3 regions of the Rothia sp. HMSC069D01 genome follow, and region 1 is predicted to be linked to each of the others. Evidence: predicted binding sites of a transcription regulator. Region 1 holds the regulator's gene; each other region holds the start of a gene.
The links. Region 1 encodes LexA, which represses DNA repair genes until DNA is damaged. Its sites were predicted from a motif close to TCGAACANNTGTTCGA; they were not measured.

Region 1 (5,535 bases):
CTGCACGTGGTGGATGCTTCGCACCCGGACCCGGAGGGGCAGATTCGTGCTGTCCGCGAGGTCATCGCGGAGGTTGACGCCCGCCATATCCCTGAGATCATTGTGCTGAATAAGGCGGATGCCGCCGACCCGTTCGTGCTGGAGCGCATGCGTCAGCGCGAGCCGGAGCACGTGATCGTTTCGGCGCGTACCGGTGAGGGTATTGAGGAGCTGAAGCAGAAGATTGCGGACACCATTCCGCGCCCCTCCATTGAGGTGAAGCTGCTGATTCCGTACTCGCACGGTGAGATTATTTCGCGCCTGCACGAGTGGGACGCTGAAATTAAGAGCACCGATTTCGTATCGGACGGCACCTTCGTGGTGGCTCTGGTCCGTGAGGATGTAGCCTCCGAACTGTCCGAGTATGTGCTGGAGGGTGACCTGCTAGAGGTCCTGGAAGAGGAACTTGCAGAGGCACACGCTCTGGCTGAAGCGACCGCTTCTGTTTCCGAGCAGTCCTCCACCGCTGAGGCTCTATAGGGGCGGACGAGCGTGACCGAGAGCATCAACGTGCCCAAAAACACCCCGGGAACTGTACCCGGACCGGCAACCGACGGCACCCGATTCACCGGGCAGGAGCTTGAGACCCTGCCCGGTGCGAAGGATGCCCTGACCCTGCTGGACGAGGCGGTTGCCGCCACCGGCGGTCAGAACCGTGCCGGTCAGCGCATCATGGCGGCGCATGTGGCGCAGGCTCTTGAACTGCAGCGTCACCTGTTGGTCCAGGCGGGTACCGGTACCGGTAAGTCCCTGGGCTACCTGGTTCCTGCCCTGGCGCGGGTGGGGGAGTCGGACCAGCCGATTGTGGTTGCGACGGCGACTCTTGCCCTGCAGGCGCAGATCGTGAACCGCGATATTCCGCGTCTTCTACAAGCGCTGGAGCCGCGCCCGGAGTCGCAGGCGCAGGTGGCTCTGCTCAAGGGCCGCAATAACTACCTCTGCCTGCACAAGCTGGAGGGCGGCTACCCGGAAGACGAGCCGGATGCTCTCTTCGACATGCCTTCTTCGACCTCGCGCGTGGGTGAGGAAGTGGTGCGCCTGCGCGAGTGGGCTGACCGCACGGAGACCGGCGACCGTGACGAGCTGAAGCCCGGAGTCTCTGACCGCGCCTGGGCTCAGGTGTCGGTCAGCGCCGCCGAGTGTCTGGGCCGCCGCTGCCCGCTAGTGGAAGAGTGCTTTAGCGAGATGGCGCGCAGCCGTGCCGCTGAGGCTGACATTGTCATCACGAACCACGCCCTGCTGGCGATTAACGCTTTCGAGGGCATGAAGGTTCTGCCCGAACATGAGACGGTCATTATTGATGAGGCTCATGAGCTGGTGGACCGCGTGACAGGTGCCGTGTCTGGTTCTTTGACGGTTGCGATGGTTCGCCGTGCGGCGCGTAGCGTGAAGAAGCATTCGAAGGCTGATTCCGGCGCACTGGAAATGGCAGCCGGCACCCTGGAGACCGCTTTCGAGGGTCTTGCCGAGGGCCTTCTGAAGGGCCTGGACGGTCGCCTTTTGACCGCTATTTCTGCGGTAAATGATGCCGCCCGCACCGCCCTGTCCGATACCAAACCGGACGGTCAGGACGTTGACGCCGGCCTGCAGATGGCGCGCTCGCGTGTCTCTGAGGTGCACGATATGAGCAGCCGCGTTCTGGAGGCTTCGGGCGAGCAGGACGTTCTGTGGATTTCTCGTCAGGGCGGTTGGGAGAACGGCCGCTACGTGGCTGCTTCCGATACCGACCCGGCGACCCTGAATATCGCTCCGTTGAGCGTTGGCCTGCAGTTGCGTGACGGCCTGTTCGCTGACCGCACCGTGATTTTGACGAGTGCGACCCTGACGGTGGGTGACTCTTTTGATGTTGCAGCCGCTGCCCTGGGACTGCAAGGGGAGGGTGCGCCGCGCTGGACGAGTATCGATGTGTGTTCACCTTTCGACTACCGCAAGCAGGGCATCATGTACGTTGCCGGAGATTTGAAGCCTCCGGGATTTGGTGTGCACGAGGGTCAGCTGGAGCGTCTGCGTGAGCTGTGCGAGGCGTCGGAGGGCGGCGCCCTGGGCCTGTTCTCCTCGAAGCGTGCCGCTGAGCGTGCCGCCGAGTACATGCGTGAGCATAGCGACCTGAACATTCTTCTGCAGGGTGAGTCTTCGCTCAAGGCTCTGGTGGAGGAGTTCAGCGAGGACGTTGACTCATGCCTGTTCGGAACGATGAGCCTATGGCAGGGCGTGGATGTTCCGGGTGACTCTTGCCGCCTGGTGGTGATGGACCGCATTCCGTTCCCCCGCCCGGACGACCCGATTGCGCAGGCTCGTACGGAGGCGGTGAACCGTCACCGCGGTAACGGCTTTATGGCGGTTTCTGCTCACCATGCGGCGATTCGTATGGCGCAGGGCGCGGGCCGCCTGATTCGTTCGGTGTCTGACCGCGGCGTGGTGGCTGTACTGGATTCTCGTGTGGCGACTAAACGTTACGGCGGTTTCTTGATGAAGGCGATGCCGCCGATGTGGTCGACGCAGAATAAGGCAGCCGTGATTGGTGCGCTGGCTCGTCTTTCGGCGAGTATTGAGCGTTAGCTCGGGCGAGATCCATTCCTTGCCGCGCCGCCGCCCCGTTTTGGGCATATAAATTTAGACATATAGAAATCACCCCGGTGATACGTGAACGTTTACGTATCACCGGGGTGATTTCTATAGAGAGCTAAGAGCCCTAACGGTTATGTCTGTTAGAAGCCGTGCTGTTTAGAACCAGCTTCTTTTAGAAGCTGTGCTGTTGAGAGCCCGCGTCTTCTAGAGACTGCAACTTTTAGAGACTTGTATCTTCTAGAGACTACGCAGCACGGAGACGACCTTACCCATAACGGTTGCGCGGTCACCCATAATCGGCTCGTAGTTAGAGTTGCGCGGCATGAGCCAGGTGTGGCCGTCAACCTGACGGAACACCTTTACGGTTGCTTCATCGTCGAGCAGAGCAGCAACGATATCGCCGTTGTCTGCGGTGTGCTGCTCTCGGACAACCACCCAGTCGCCGTCGCAGATTGCGGCGTCAATCATGGAATCACCCTTGACCTTGAGCATGAACAGCTTGCCGCTACCGACCAGCTGGCGGGGCAGAGCGAGCACATCCTCCACGGACTGCTCGGCAGTGATGGGGCCGCCCGCTGCAATTCGTCCAACCAGGGGAACGGGTACGAGGTCCTCATCGCCGACTTCGAAGTTCGGCAGCTCGGGCAGGGAAGAGGAAGCGCTACCGTGGATGCCGATGCCGTTCTCATCCAGCACCTCAATGGCACGGGGGAGCTTGGGGTCGCGGCGAATGTAGCCCATGGTCTCGAGGCGACCGAGCTGGTGAGTGACCGAGGACAGGGACGCAAGACCCACCATGTCACCAATCTGGCGCATGGACGGGGGGTAACCCTTCTGTTCAATCTCGGTGCGGATCGCGTCAAGAATCTTCTGCTGGCGCGCGGTCAGCGCCGGACGGGGTGCTGTTGCCATTTCTTTTCCTTCGGTCTGTGCCCCGAATTCTGTACTCCGGTCTCTGCAGTCTGTTTGAGACACAGTCCGGTCGGGGCACGGATGGGTGCTTCACACGTTTTCTGGTGAAGTCCTAAAAATTTTTTGGTTCTGCCGAAATGGGTCTTATCTCGTCAGGGGGTGGAGGAATTCTATCCGTGCCGGAGCGATACCGGAGCGATACGCAGGCAACGAGTATGCGCCTCCGCCCTATAAAACTCAGTCAGCAGCACCTGCATTCGATACAGAATCAAACCGTAACGGGTACAGAAACCTGCTGTGAGTAGGACTCATCAGGAGCGTGTGGAACGTCTCTTGACACCAGTGTAGAACACTACACCGAAAAACTCAAACAAATATTCTAGATTTTTTCTTCGAAACTCGAAGAAATTTTTAGTACATCTCTGCTAGACTTTAGAACAAGAGTTCGTATATACTCTTGAATCTCTCCTGGAATTCAGGATTTACGGGTGAATGTTCGAAAAATATTCGAAGATTCAACCCGGAGTCTTTCGGGAGAGGAGAGTGAATGGGTGTTCGAATGTATTCGAATCCTCTGCCTCTCTCTTCGCATGATCTACCTTGGATGCTCTAGGGAGCATCTGGCGAAGAGAGAGCGCAGGGGATGGGGTTCCGGGGTCACCCAGTGCGACCCAGCGCAGCCCGGTGCATCCGACGCTCTGACCTAACTAGGGACTAGCTACCCAATAGTTATCGCCTAACAATCACCACTCCATAGTTATCACTCAACTAGGACCTCCGAGCGGGTATCGCTCGGCATTGCTAGACCCGCGGGGCAACCCCGGGGCGAGCTGAGAGAAAGGAACCACAATGACTACAGCAGCACCTATTGCTTCTCGTGGCACTTCTGCACACCTTCCGGCAGGTTTGGTGGTACTTCACCCCGCCCGCACTGCGTCCGCCAGCACCGTGTCGGCCCGCACCATGCAGGGGCGTTCTCGTGTGCCTGCGTCTTCGTAGTCTGTTCGCTCTTCTCGTGCGGCTCATGCACCCCGTCCTGCGCAGGTGGCTCAGCCCGCCCACGCTCCTGCTGTTTCTGCCTCTGCTGCTTCTACCCCTGCTGTTTCTACTCAGGCATCTTCTGCGGCTCAGGCGCCTGGCGCGAAGAGTGTTCTTCTGGCTAAGGGAGGCGAGCTTCTGCGCGCGGTTCCCGCTTCTATTCGTCGTCTTGGCACTGTGCGCGGTTTTCTGAAGGGCCTGCCTCTGTTGACTTTGGCGGCGCTGATTGTGCTCGGTGCTATTAGCTTCTTTGGCCCGGCGGCTTCAGCCTCCGTGGAGAACTCTTCGGCGACTCGAACCGTCGTTGTGGTCAAGCACGGCGAGACCCTGTGGGATATTGCTCAGGCGGTGGATCCGCAGGGTGACACCCGTGATACTGTGGTTCGTATTATGGAGTTGAATTCGTTGACCAGTACCTCTGTTGATGCCGGTCAGCGTCTGGAAATTCCTCAGACTCAGCGCTAAGCATGGACCCGTGTGTGGTTGGCTTCTGCATGAGGTTGATGTCTTGACTCCGAATCCTCTATCTCTCAAGCTAGAGCGCTTGAGCTAAATTCTTGAGCCTATGAAATAGGAGCGCACCGATGCCTGTTCCCGTTGAACCCACACTCACCGAAATTGAATCTGCACAGGAAACTGAATCTGTACAGAATGCTCAGACTGCTCGTCCTGTGGTTGCCGTTTTGGGTGAACCCGGAACTCGTGGCGCCTTGGTGAAGCTTCTTCAGGATGCTGGGGCGGACGTTATCGTCACTACCGTGCCCGATCAGCTGCGTGAGGCTGACGGTATGGTGGTTACCGGCGGTGTGAGCTCTCTTGAGGCGTACGAAGACCTGAAAGCTAAGGACGCTGAGCGCGTGATTGGCCGCCGCGTTGCCGGTGGTCGTCCGGTGCTGGTTGCCGGTGCGGCACTGAGCTGCCTCTTTGACTCTATTACGGTGGAGCATCCGCAGATGGGGCAGGTTCAGGTTCAGTGCA
Region 2 (5,535 bases), on a different contig from region 1:
TGCACTTCGAGGGTTTCGCGGTTGTAGCGCTTGCCGTGGCAGGTTTCGCAGGGTACGTACACGTCCGGCAGGAAGTTCATTTCAATCTTCAGGGTGCCGTCGCCGGAGCAGTCCTCGCAGCGGCCACCCTTGACGTTGAAGGAGAATCGGCCGGGGGTGTAGCCGCGCATTTTTGCTTCGCTGGTCTCTGCGAACAGCTTGCGGATGTGGTCGAACACGCCGGTGTAGGTGGCGGGGTTCGAGCGCGGGGTGCGGCCGATGGGCGACTGGTCCACGTGAATGACCTTGTCCAGGTGTTCCAGGCCGTCGATGCTCTTGTGGCGTCCGGGTACCTGCTTGGCGCCGTTGAGCTTGTTCGCCAGGGAGGTGTACAGAATGTCATTGACGAGGGTGGATTTACCCGAGCCGGACACGCCGGTCACCGCGGTGAATACGCCCAGCGGGAAGGACACAGTCACGTTCTTGAGGTTATTTTCGCGGGCGCCGCGCACGGTCAGCTGGCGTTCCTTGTCCACGGGGCGGCGGGATGCGGGCACCTCAATGCTGCGGCGGCCAGCCATGTAGTCGCCGGTAATGGACTTGGTGTTCTTCAGCAGCTCCTCAAAGCTGCCGGAGTGCACGATTTCGCCGCCGTGCTCGCCGGCGCCGGGTCCTACGTCCACGATCCAGTCAGCTTCGCGCATGGTGTCTTCGTCATGCTCAACCACGATAAGCGTGTTGCCCATATCGCGCAGCTTAGTGAGGGTTTCGATGAGGCGGCGGTTATCGCGCTGGTGCAGACCGATGGAGGGCTCGTCGAGCACGTAGAGCACGCCAACCAGACCCGAACCAATCTGGGTTGCGAGGCGGATGCGCTGCGCCTCACCGCCGGAGAGCGTACCGGCGGAGCGTGAGAGGGTCAGGTAGTCCAGGCCCACATCCAGCAGGAACTGCAGGCGCGCGTCAATTTCTTTGAGGACCTGCTCGCCAATCTTGGCTTCGCGGGCGCTGAGCTGCAGGCCGCGCACGAAGGCGAGCGCGTCAGCCAGGGACAGGTCGGTGATGTCTGCGATGGACTGGCCGCCAACCTTCACGCCGAGGATGGTCGGGTTCAGGCGCGCGCCACCGCAGGAGGGGCAGGCGACCTGGCGCATGTACTGTTCGTAGCGGTCGCGGGCGAAGTCCGATTCGGTTTCTTCGTGCTTGCGCTTGATGTACGCCTTCACGCCCTCGAATCCGGAGGTGTAGCGGCGTTCGCGGCCGAATCGGTTGCGGTAGGACACCTCAACCTTGTAGTCCTTGCCGTCCAGGATCGCGGCGCGGGTCTTGGCGGGCAGGTCCTTGAAGGGGGTGTCCAGGTCGAAGCCGAGTTCCTCCCCCAGGCCTGCGAGCAGGCGCAGCCAGTATTCGGTGGTTGCTTTGCCCTGTGACCAGGGGGCGATAGCGCCCTCGCCGAGGGTCAGGTCGGGGTTGGGCACGAGCAGTTCGGTGTCTACTTCCAGGCGCGAGCCGATGCCGTCACAGGCGCTACATGCGCCGAACGGCGAGTTGAAGGAGAAGGCGCGCGGCTCGATGGTGTCGATCTGCAGCGGGTGGTTGTTGGGGCAGGCAAGGTTTTCGCTGAAGGAACGGGTACGTTCGGGGTCGTCCTGCTCTCGGTCCACGAAGTCGATGAGCACGCGGCCGTCGGCGAGCTTGAGCGCGGTTTCGATGGAGTCGGTCAGGCGCTGGTGAATACCGTCCTTAATGACGATACGGTCGACGACCACCTCGATGGTGTGCTTGTACTGCTTGGCGAGCTTGGGCGGGTCGGAGAGCTGCACGGTTTCGCCGTCCACGCGGGCACGCGAATAGCCCTGGGTCAGCAGGTCCTTGAAGAGGTCGACGAACTCGCCCTTACGTGCGCTGACGACGGGCGCAAGAATCTGCAGGCGGGTACGTTCGGGGTACTCCTGCAGAATGTCCACGATTTGCTGCGGGGTCTGCTGAGTAATTTCTTCGCCACATTCGGGGCAGTGCGGGTGGCCAATGCGCGCCCAGAGCAGGCGCATATAGTCGTAGATTTCGGTGATGGTACCGACGGTTGAGCGCGGGTTCTTGGAGGTGGACTTCTGGTCGATAGACACCGCCGGGGAGAGGCCCTCAATGAAGTCTACGTCGGGCTTGTCGACCTGTCCGAGGAACATACGCGCGTAGGAGGACAGTGACTCAACGTAGCGGCGCTGACCTTCCGCAAAGATGGTGTCGAAGGCGAGGGAGGACTTACCGGAGCCGGAGAGGCCGGTGAAGACGACCATCGCATCACGCGGAATGGTGAGGTCTACGTTCTTGAGGTTGTTTTCGCGGGCACCCTGAACCCGGATGCTGGTCAGATCGTTCGCTTTGAGTGCGGTGCTACCGTGTGCCGGGCGGGGTGTCATCGAAAATCCTTTCGTTTTATCTTCGAATTTAAATTCTACACCCTCACGCCTTTCACCAGCGGGATTATGCGGCCGGTGAAGGCATGAGGGTGCAGTACTTATATGAGGCGGACTGGCAGGCGCGATCTACCAGCCGCGGGTTCCCCACTCTTCCAGGTGGGGGCGCTCGTCGCCGAGGGTAGTGGAGCGGCCGTGGCCGGGCAGCACGATGGCGTCATCTTCGAAGCCGCCGAAGAGCTTTTCGAGCACGTTGGAGAAGAGCTCACCGAACTGCTGCGGGGAGTCGGTCTTGCCCACGCCGCCGGGGAAGAGAGCGTCGCCGGTGAACAGCAGGGTTGCGGGAGTGCCGTCTTCCCAGGTGGTTTCGAGGGTGTAGACGATGGATCCGGGGGTGTGGCCGGGCACGTGCAGGGCGCGGATGACGGTGTCAGAGAGGTAGAAGTCGAAGCTTTCGCCGCCGGTCAGCTCCTCTTCGACGGTGTAGTCTTCCTGCTCCTTAATAGCGGCTGCGTCAGCGGCGCCTGCGGAGGTGACGGCACCGGTGAGGCGGTCGAGCTCCTTAATGGCACGGATGTGGTCCCAGTGGCCGTGGGTGACCAGGATGCCGGTCAGACCGATTGCGCGGGGCTTGAGGGAGTTGAAGTCCTCGTCCCTCTCCATAACGCGCACGCGGCGTTCTTCGCCGTCTGCCAGTTCGAGCTGCGGGCAGTCGTGCAGGAGCGCGTCGAGGGTGTAGGCGTAGAGTTCTTCTGCGTCGTCTGCGGGGTCGATGAGTACCTGCTCGCCGGTGGCGCGCATGGTGATGAGGTAGACGCTGTTGTCCATCTCGGAGACGCTGAACGCACGGACGGTCAGTTCGGGGTTCTCAAAGATGAGGGTGGGTTCGGGGTAAGTAGTCATAGTTCCAGTGTAGGGGTTGTGACCGCACAGCATGCGCCTATGCGGTTCGCTCCCCTATCAGCGCATTCGGCGTTGAATGTGCGGGATGCACAGGGAACAGATTCTGGAGCACGCTCGGAACAAGCTTTAGCCGAGGTCCCGTCTATCTGAGGCTCCAGCGAAATTCAAACAGTGAAATTCAAAAGTTAAACAGAGAAGCGACTGCGCATCGATACACAGTCGCTTCTCATGACACCCAGGGGTATCTATCACTCACTCAAACACAAGCAACCCGAGGACTTTGGAAATCTCACGATTACTTGATGACTCAATAGTAGCGAACTTTTTGGGGGCTGTTTTACCGCCCAATTTGGTACGGAGAGCCGGTTTTAGTGACTTGAGTCTCAATGTAATCGTTCTGTAATAAAAATAGCTGTTTTTTAGGCTATCCATACGTACCAATTTCATTTTTTTCGAGTTTTGATGTGACTTATTTCACCCAAAATAATTTTAGAATTTCCCTCTTTTGGCACTTCGGTGCACCTTTAACCTAAGCTTCACACTCAGTAATTTTAAAGACTCAATACCCGGTTTTAGCCCAGTATTCCGCGGAAGTAGAGGGTTAAGGTCGAAATATCTTCAAGCTTTTGAAACTTCATTAAGTAGAAAAAATATACTGCTCGCCGTTCAAAAAGTGTACGGATATACACTTGAGGGAAAAATCAATTGGTCTGTTTAGGGTCATTAGATACCCCCTAAAGTAGAGCTTTTATAACAAAACGATAACAACAGCCCCGTCTTCAGGTTCACTGAGTGCACCCATTAAAACCCCTTTCAAAAAGCAAAATACCTAGTCAATGCCGTATTTTCACAAAATGCAAGACAGTGTGTCACTAAAAAATCAACCTATATAGATTGTTTAATAAAACCTGACCTTTAAGCACAAATAGAGCCCAATTATTAACCAGCACGTACCAATTTCACCCTCAAAACAGGCGCTCTAGAAGCCTCAATGAAAGGTTGAAAGACCCCTCCACCAGGGGTTTCAGAATCCTTCACTCCCCCGTTTTCAGGTACTCTACTTCCCCTTATAATCACTACAGAGAGCACCATAGGGCACAGCAAAGGCGGCGCCTCTCCCCCGCTGTGGGGAAGGAGCGCCGCCTCCACTAGCTATAAATCAGCTGGAACAGCCGCATTAGGGCAAGCCTTAGGACAGGCCGACCATCACGCCATTCTCGTCGAAGCCGATGCGCTCAGCTGCGGGGCTCTTGCTCAGGCCCGGCATGGTGCGCATGGTGCCGCAGATAGCGTAGACGTAGCCAGCACCTGCAGCCAGGCGAACCTCGCGCACGGGCAGGGTCCAGCCGGTCGGCGCGCCCTTCAGAGTTGCATCCGAAGAGATGGACAGGTGGGTCTTCGCGATGACCACGGGCAGGTGCGAGTAGCCCAGCTCAGCAAAACGCTTCAGCTGCTTAGCGGCAGCGGGAGCGATAGAGATGCCGTCCGCGCCGTAGACCTTGGTCGCAACCTTCTCGATCTTGGTCTCGATGGAGTCCTCAAGATCGTAGGTGTACTTCAGGTCCGAAACGTCGTCACATGCCTCAGCAACCACGTCTGCCAGGTCGGTGGTGCCCTTACCGCCCTCAGCCACACCGCGGTGGATAGCGACGCGAGCGCCAGCTTCCTCTGCGATACGGCGGATGGTTTCGTGCTCGGACTCGAAGTCGGTCGGGAAGGCGTTGATTGCCACGACCGGCTGAACACCGAAGTTGCGCACAATCTCGATGTGCTTCTTCAGGTTCTCTGCGCCCTTCTCCACGTCGGAGGGGCTTTCCTGCAGCATGCCCTCGGGCAGGGGCTTGCCCGGAACAATCTTGTACAGGCCGGAGTGGGACTTCAGGGAGCGCACGGTTACGACGAGCACTGCGGCGTCCGGCTTCAGACCGGAGACGCGGCACTTGACGTTGAAGAAACGCTCGGCACCCATGTCGGCGCCGAAGCCAGCCTCGGTAATGACGTAGTCGGAGTACTCCAGACCAACGTAGTCAGCCACAACCGAAGAGTTACCGGTTGCGATGTTGCCGAAGGGGCCCGCATGAATCAGGGCGGGGGTGTGCTCCAGGGTCTGCAGCAGGTTCGGGTTGATTGCGTCCGCCAGGATGACGGACATTGCGCCGTCAGCCTTCAGGTCGGCCGCGGTGACGGGCTCGCCGTCGTAGTTCAGGCCGATAACGATCTTTGCCAGGCGCTCGCG
Region 3 (5,535 bases), on a different contig from region 1:
CTGAGTTTTGGACTCTCTCGGCGTAATTTTATGTCACTGGTAAAGACCAGCAGAGCCCGGCAGAGCCCAATGAAACCCGACAGCGCCTGCAGAACCGGTAGAAGAGTGCCGCCCCTGCAGAAGAGCTACCGGGGGCACAGAGAAGCCCGCGGGAGGTTACTACCTCCCACGGGCTACTACTGTGTTATCAGCTGATGCGGGCCTAAAGCTGATGCGGATCTAGAGCTGAATCTCCGGGGCCTCCAAGCCGAGGTGCTCCCACGCCGCGGGCAGAGCCACACGACCGCGCGGAGTACGACCAATCAGGCCCTCACGCACCAGGTAGGGTTCGGCAACCGTCTCCACGGTCTCCGTCTCTTCACCCACCGCAATGGCGAGGGTGGACAGACCCACCGGGCCGCCGCCGAACTTGTGAATCAGCGCCTCCAGCACGGCACGGTCCAGACGGTCCAGGCCGCGCGAATCCACCTCGTACATGTCCAACGCGGTTGCGGCATCGGTCGCGTTAATGCGGTCCACGCCGTTCACCAGCGCCCAGTCACGCACACGACGCAGCAGGCGGTTCGCAATACGCGGCGTGCCACGGGAACGACCGGCAATCTCCGTGAAACCCTCGGAGGTAATCTGCATATCCATCAGACCCGCGCTACGGCGCAGCACCAGCTCAAGCTCCTCCACCGAGTAGAACTCCAGGTGACCGGTAAAACCGAAGCGGTCACGCAGAGGACCGGGTAGCAGACCCGCACGGGTCGTCGCACCCACGAGGGTGAACTGCGGCAGCTCCAGCGGAATGGAGGTCGCACCCGCGCCCTTTCCGACCACAATGTCCACGCGGAAATCTTCCATCGCCATGTAGAGCATTTCTTCAGCCGGGCGGCTCATACGGTGAATCTCGTCCAGGAACAACACCTCACCGGGAGTCAGCGAAGACAGAATCGCCGCCAAATCACCCGAATGCTGAATCGCCGGGCCGGAGGTGATGCGCAGCGGCGCCTCCATCTCTGCCGCAATAATCATCGCGAGAGTGGTCTTGCCCAGACCGGGAGGGCCCGACAGTAGCACATGGTCGGCGCTACGGCCACGCATCTTCGAAGCCTCCAGCACCAGGGACAGCTGCTGACGCACACGGCGCTGACCCACAAAGTCGTCCAGGGACTTAGGGCGCAGTGCCGCCTCAATCATCTTCTCTTCAGGCTCTTCTTCCATCGCCACCAGGCGCTGGGCGGGAGCTGAAGACGCCTGAGTGCCGGGCACCTGACCGGGAAAATACCCGCCGGAAACCAGGGACGCCGCGGGCTGCGGCTCATAGGGATTCTGGCTCATAGAATTCTTCTTTCACAAAAGTTTGAGTGGGATACATCGAACAGGGCGCGCCGCTTAGTGGCGGCCCACCGTGTTCTGAGTACCCAAGGATGCGAGCACACCGCGCAGAGCCACACCCACCGGCTCAGTCTCTGCGGCAGGGTTGTGCTGCACGTAAGCGTCAATAGCGGCGGAAGCGTCCTTCTCGCTCCAGCCCAGAGAGGTGAGAGCGTCAAGCACCTGCGGCTTCCAGACAATGCCCTGGCTCAGCGGCAGCTCATCAGTCTGACCATCGCTGAGAATCAGCTTGCCGGCAAGCTCCAGTACAATACGGCGGGCACCCTTCGGGCCAATACCGGGAACCTTCGTGAACGCCTTATCGTCACCGGTCGCCACGGCACGCTCCACCTCAGCGGCAGTGTGAACACTCAACACCGCCAGAGCAATACGCGGACCAATACCGGAAACCGAAAGCATCATATCGAACACTTCACGCTCGGCAGGCTCCGAAAAACCGTAGAGAGTCATCGACTCTTCACGCACAATCATAGTGGTCAGTACGGTAGCTTCCTCACCCGTGCGTAGCTTGGAGAGAGTACGCGCGGTCGCGTACACGAGCATGCCGAAACCGTTCACGTTAATCACCGCATGATCAAGGCCCACCTGAGCCACACGACCGGTCAGGGACGCAATCATTTCTCTCCACCTTTCAACACCGCGCCCCCGGGTTGAGGCTCGCGGCAGTGTGAGGGCACCGGGAACTCCGGCACCCACAGAACGCACTCCCCCAATTCAACGGGGAGACACTACAAGTATATTAGAATATTTCTTCTGAAATCAAGCATATATTCGAACTTCTTAGCGAATACACGCAAGCTAGCAGGAGGCAGCGCACAGACCCACGAAGGCACCTCTAGCGGCGGCACCTCTAGCGGCGAGCGCGCGCCTCCGCCTCCATCCAGGCACGCTGCGCCGGAGTCAACGACCCACCACGGTGAGTCTGCGCCGGGCGTGAACCCTGGTGAGTCTGCGTCTGGGCGGCCATGTTAATGCCCGAACCGATGCCGCCGCCACGCCAACCGTGACAGATCGCAATCGCCAGGGCATCGGCAGCATCGGCGGGCTTCGGCATGGAGTCCAGCCCCAAAATACGGGTCACCATGCGACCCACCGACGCCTTATCGGCGCGGCCGCTACCGGTCACCGCCGCCTTCACCTCCGAGGGGGTATGGAAGAACACCGGCACGCCGCGCATCGCAGCCGCAGAAATCACCGCACCCGAAGCGTGCGCCGTACCGATCACCGTGTTCACCTGCTCCTGCGCGAAGATACGCTCAATCGCCAGGGCATCCGGCTTGTAGGTGTCGAGCCAGTGGGAGGCGGCGTTGAAAATCCAGAGAATACGCTGGTCCAGGGACTCCGCCGGGATTGTGCCGGCAACACCCACGTTCACGAAGTGCGCCTTACGGTCGGCGGTCATATCGAGCATGGAGAAGCCGCAGCGGGTCAGACCGGGGTCAACACCCATGATGCGGGTTGCACCCGGCACACGCTCCACGGCAGCGGCAGTACGGTTTTCACGCATGCTATCGCGTGCGGCAGGTTGAGCGGCAGCCATCATCTCCCCTTTCGACAAACTCCCTATAGAATCTCTAGATTCTAGCCCTTCAGAATCCTAGCACCCGGTACCGGGGCGTGCCACGAACACGGTCACCGCGTAAACAATCACCACGAGAACAGTCACCGTGCGCCCCGCGAAAAGTACCCAGCACATCCCCAAAAAAGCCCCAGACGCTAAGAAGCCACTCCCCCAACCAGCCACCCTACGGCGGCTCGGTTAAAGGAGCGGCTTCTTCAAGCATCAGATATCAGAATCCGAGTGATTACTCAGCTTCCAGCTCTGCCATAACCTCGTCAGAGACGTTAGCGTTCGAGTAGACGTTCTGAACGTCGTCGAGCTCTTCAATAGCGTCTGCCAGCTTCAGGAACTTCTTGGCGCCCTCGGCGTCCAGGTCGACCTGCATGGTCGGGCGGAAGACCGGGTCGTCGTTGTTGTACTCCAGGCCAGCCTCGTCCAGTGCCTTACGGATCTCGGGCAGGTCGGTCGCTGCGGAAACAACGGTGAAAATATCGCCCTCGTCCAGAACCTCTTCGGCACCTGCATCCAGAACAGCCATCAGAACGTCGTCCTCGGTCAGACCGTCGGTCTTGGTGACCTCAGCAACGCCCTTACGCTCGAACAGGAACGCAACCGAACCCTGGTCAGCCATGGTGCCGCCGTTACGGGTCACAGCCAGGCGAACCTCAGACGCTGCACGGTTACGGTTATCGGTCAGACACTCGATGTACAGGGCGGTACCCTGCGGGCCGCGTGCCTCGTACATAATCTCGGTGTAGTCGATGGTCTCACCGGTCAGGCCGGCGCCACGCTTGATAGCGCGGTCGATGTTGTCGTTGGGGACGGAGTTCTTCTTCGCCTTCGACACAGCAAGGTCAAGAGCGGGGTTACCGGCGATATCGGCGCCACCCATACGTGCCGCAACCTCAATAGCCTTAATGAACTTCGCGAAAGCCTTCGCGCGCTTAGCGTCGATAGCAGCCTTCTTGTGCTTAGTAGTCGCCCATTTAGAGTGACCCGACATTCGTATCTCCCTTAGTCAAAACCTCCGTGCGGGCACGGCGAAACGTCCCACGCACCGTACTGTACTCACATAACTATACCGTAGCGGAGGCGCACACCACCTCAGAAAGTGCACGCCACCACCAGGAATAGGCTAGCGGGGGCGAGACGCAGCCGAAGCGCGCGCCTTCTCCACCAGCGAGTCGTCAATCGTGTTCGGCGTGAACTCGCCAAACTTACGCTGAGCCGCCTGCTCAATCAGGTAGTCCGAAATCTTCGGGTTCTTCGGCAGCAGCGAACCGTGCAGGTAGGTGCCAATCACGTTGTGCACGCGCGCACCCTCATACGTATCGGTCACGTTGTTACCCTCACCCTTGGTGACGGTAGCCAGCGGGGTGCAGCCGGAACCCAGGTAAGTCAGGCCCGAGTGGTTTTCAAAACCAATCACGGTGCCGAACTCCTCAGACTCCTCAACAATGTTGCCGATCAGGCGGTCATCGCCGCCGACCGTGTGCGCATCAAAAATGCCGATACCCTTCAGCACCTCACCCTCACGGGTGCGGAATTCCTTGCCGAACAGCTGGTACAGGCCACAAATGACGAGCATCGGCACGCCAGCCTCAGCCAGCGAGCGCAGCGTGTCACCGTTCGCGTGCAGGTCATCCTGAATCACGGACTGACCCGAGTCCTGACCGCCGCCACCCAGAATAATGTCAACATCCTCCGGGAAAGGCTGACCGGGGTTGTGGTCCAGAATCTGCACGTCAAAGCCGTGTGCCTGCGCGCGACGAGCCAGCGCCAGGGTGTTGCCCCAGTCGCCGTAAATGTTCATGTCGAGCGGGTACAGCTGCAGAATACGCAGAGTCTTACCGTTATTGGGGCCGGAGGCGGGGGTGCCCTCAAAAGTGTGAGTTGCCGTCATTAGGAGACCCTCTCAACGTCAGTAATCTTTGCGAGCTCTTCACGCAGAGCCAGCATTGCGGTGTAGGTGCAGAAAATACGCATGGGCGCGTTACCGCTGGAGGCGATGAAGCCCTTGAGCGCATCGGCGAGATTCTCGTTGACATCGTCAACCTTCACGCCGTCATGATCCAGACGCAGCGCCATATCCCAGGCACGCACACCCGAAACCATCTGCACGCCGGTCTTCTTCAAGCTGTCAAAGTCAACATCCCACAGCCAGGACACGTCACGACCGTCAGCGTACTGGTCGTTAATCGTGATCATGGTGGCGTAGTCGTCAGCGTTCGCGCTCGCCAGGGATAGGCGGAAACCGCTCGGGTTCTTCACGAGCAACAGCTGCAGCGGGCGGCCGTTCACGTTCAGGGTCTCACCGCGACCGAAGGCGGGGGTAATCTTCGCCAGCTCCGCGATGAGCTTATCTTCGTTGAGCTTCTCGCCCATGACGGCGCGGGTCAGCGCCATAGCGCCAGCCGCGTTGAAGATGTTGTAAATACCGTAGAGGTTAATCTCGCCAACTCGCTCCACACCCGCCAGGTCGAAGGTTGCGGAGGTGCCGGAGAACGCGGTCAGGGTGACGTCTGCCTCGGGCAGGGTTGCCTTCGCGACGGTGCCGCCGCGCATCTCATCATCCGAGGGGAAGTACGAGCGCA

Region 2: uvrA (excinuclease ABC subunit UvrA) is a predicted target of LexA. The motif match lies at 2,422-2,437, and genes of this name have one in related genera.
Region 3: ruvA (Holliday junction branch migration protein RuvA) is a predicted target of LexA. The motif match lies at 2,140-2,155, and genes of this name have one in related genera.

Annotation. Positions count from the first base shown of each region.
Region 1 covers NZ_KV800109.1:251,196-256,730, reverse strand. Annotated here, with positions in the region: gene hflX (GTPase HflX) at 1-519, shown strand, start outside; gene HMPREF2710_RS08850 (ATP-dependent DNA helicase) at 550-2,598, shown strand; gene lexA (transcriptional repressor LexA) at 2,845-3,519, opposite strand; gene HMPREF2710_RS09580 (hypothetical protein) at 4,369-4,518, shown strand; gene HMPREF2710_RS09315 (LysM peptidoglycan-binding domain-containing protein) at 4,564-5,022, shown strand; gene HMPREF2710_RS08835 (type 1 glutamine amidotransferase family protein) at 5,142-5,535, shown strand, end outside.
Region 2 covers NZ_KV800108.1:204,200-209,734, reverse strand. Annotated here, with positions in the region: gene uvrA (excinuclease ABC subunit UvrA) at 1-2,399, opposite strand, end outside; gene HMPREF2710_RS05320 (MBL fold metallo-hydrolase) at 2,526-3,299, opposite strand; gene HMPREF2710_RS05315 (formate--tetrahydrofolate ligase) at 4,489-5,535, opposite strand, start outside.
Region 3 covers NZ_KV800108.1:239,359-244,893, reverse strand. Annotated here, with positions in the region: gene ruvB (Holliday junction branch migration DNA helicase RuvB) at 220-1,206, opposite strand; gene ruvA (Holliday junction branch migration protein RuvA) at 1,378-1,998, opposite strand; gene ruvC (crossover junction endodeoxyribonuclease RuvC) at 2,231-2,887, opposite strand; gene HMPREF2710_RS05415 (YebC/PmpR family DNA-binding transcriptional regulator) at 3,186-3,944, opposite strand; gene HMPREF2710_RS05410 (type 1 glutamine amidotransferase) at 4,077-4,844, opposite strand; gene HMPREF2710_RS05405 (Mur ligase family protein) at 4,844-5,535, opposite strand, start outside.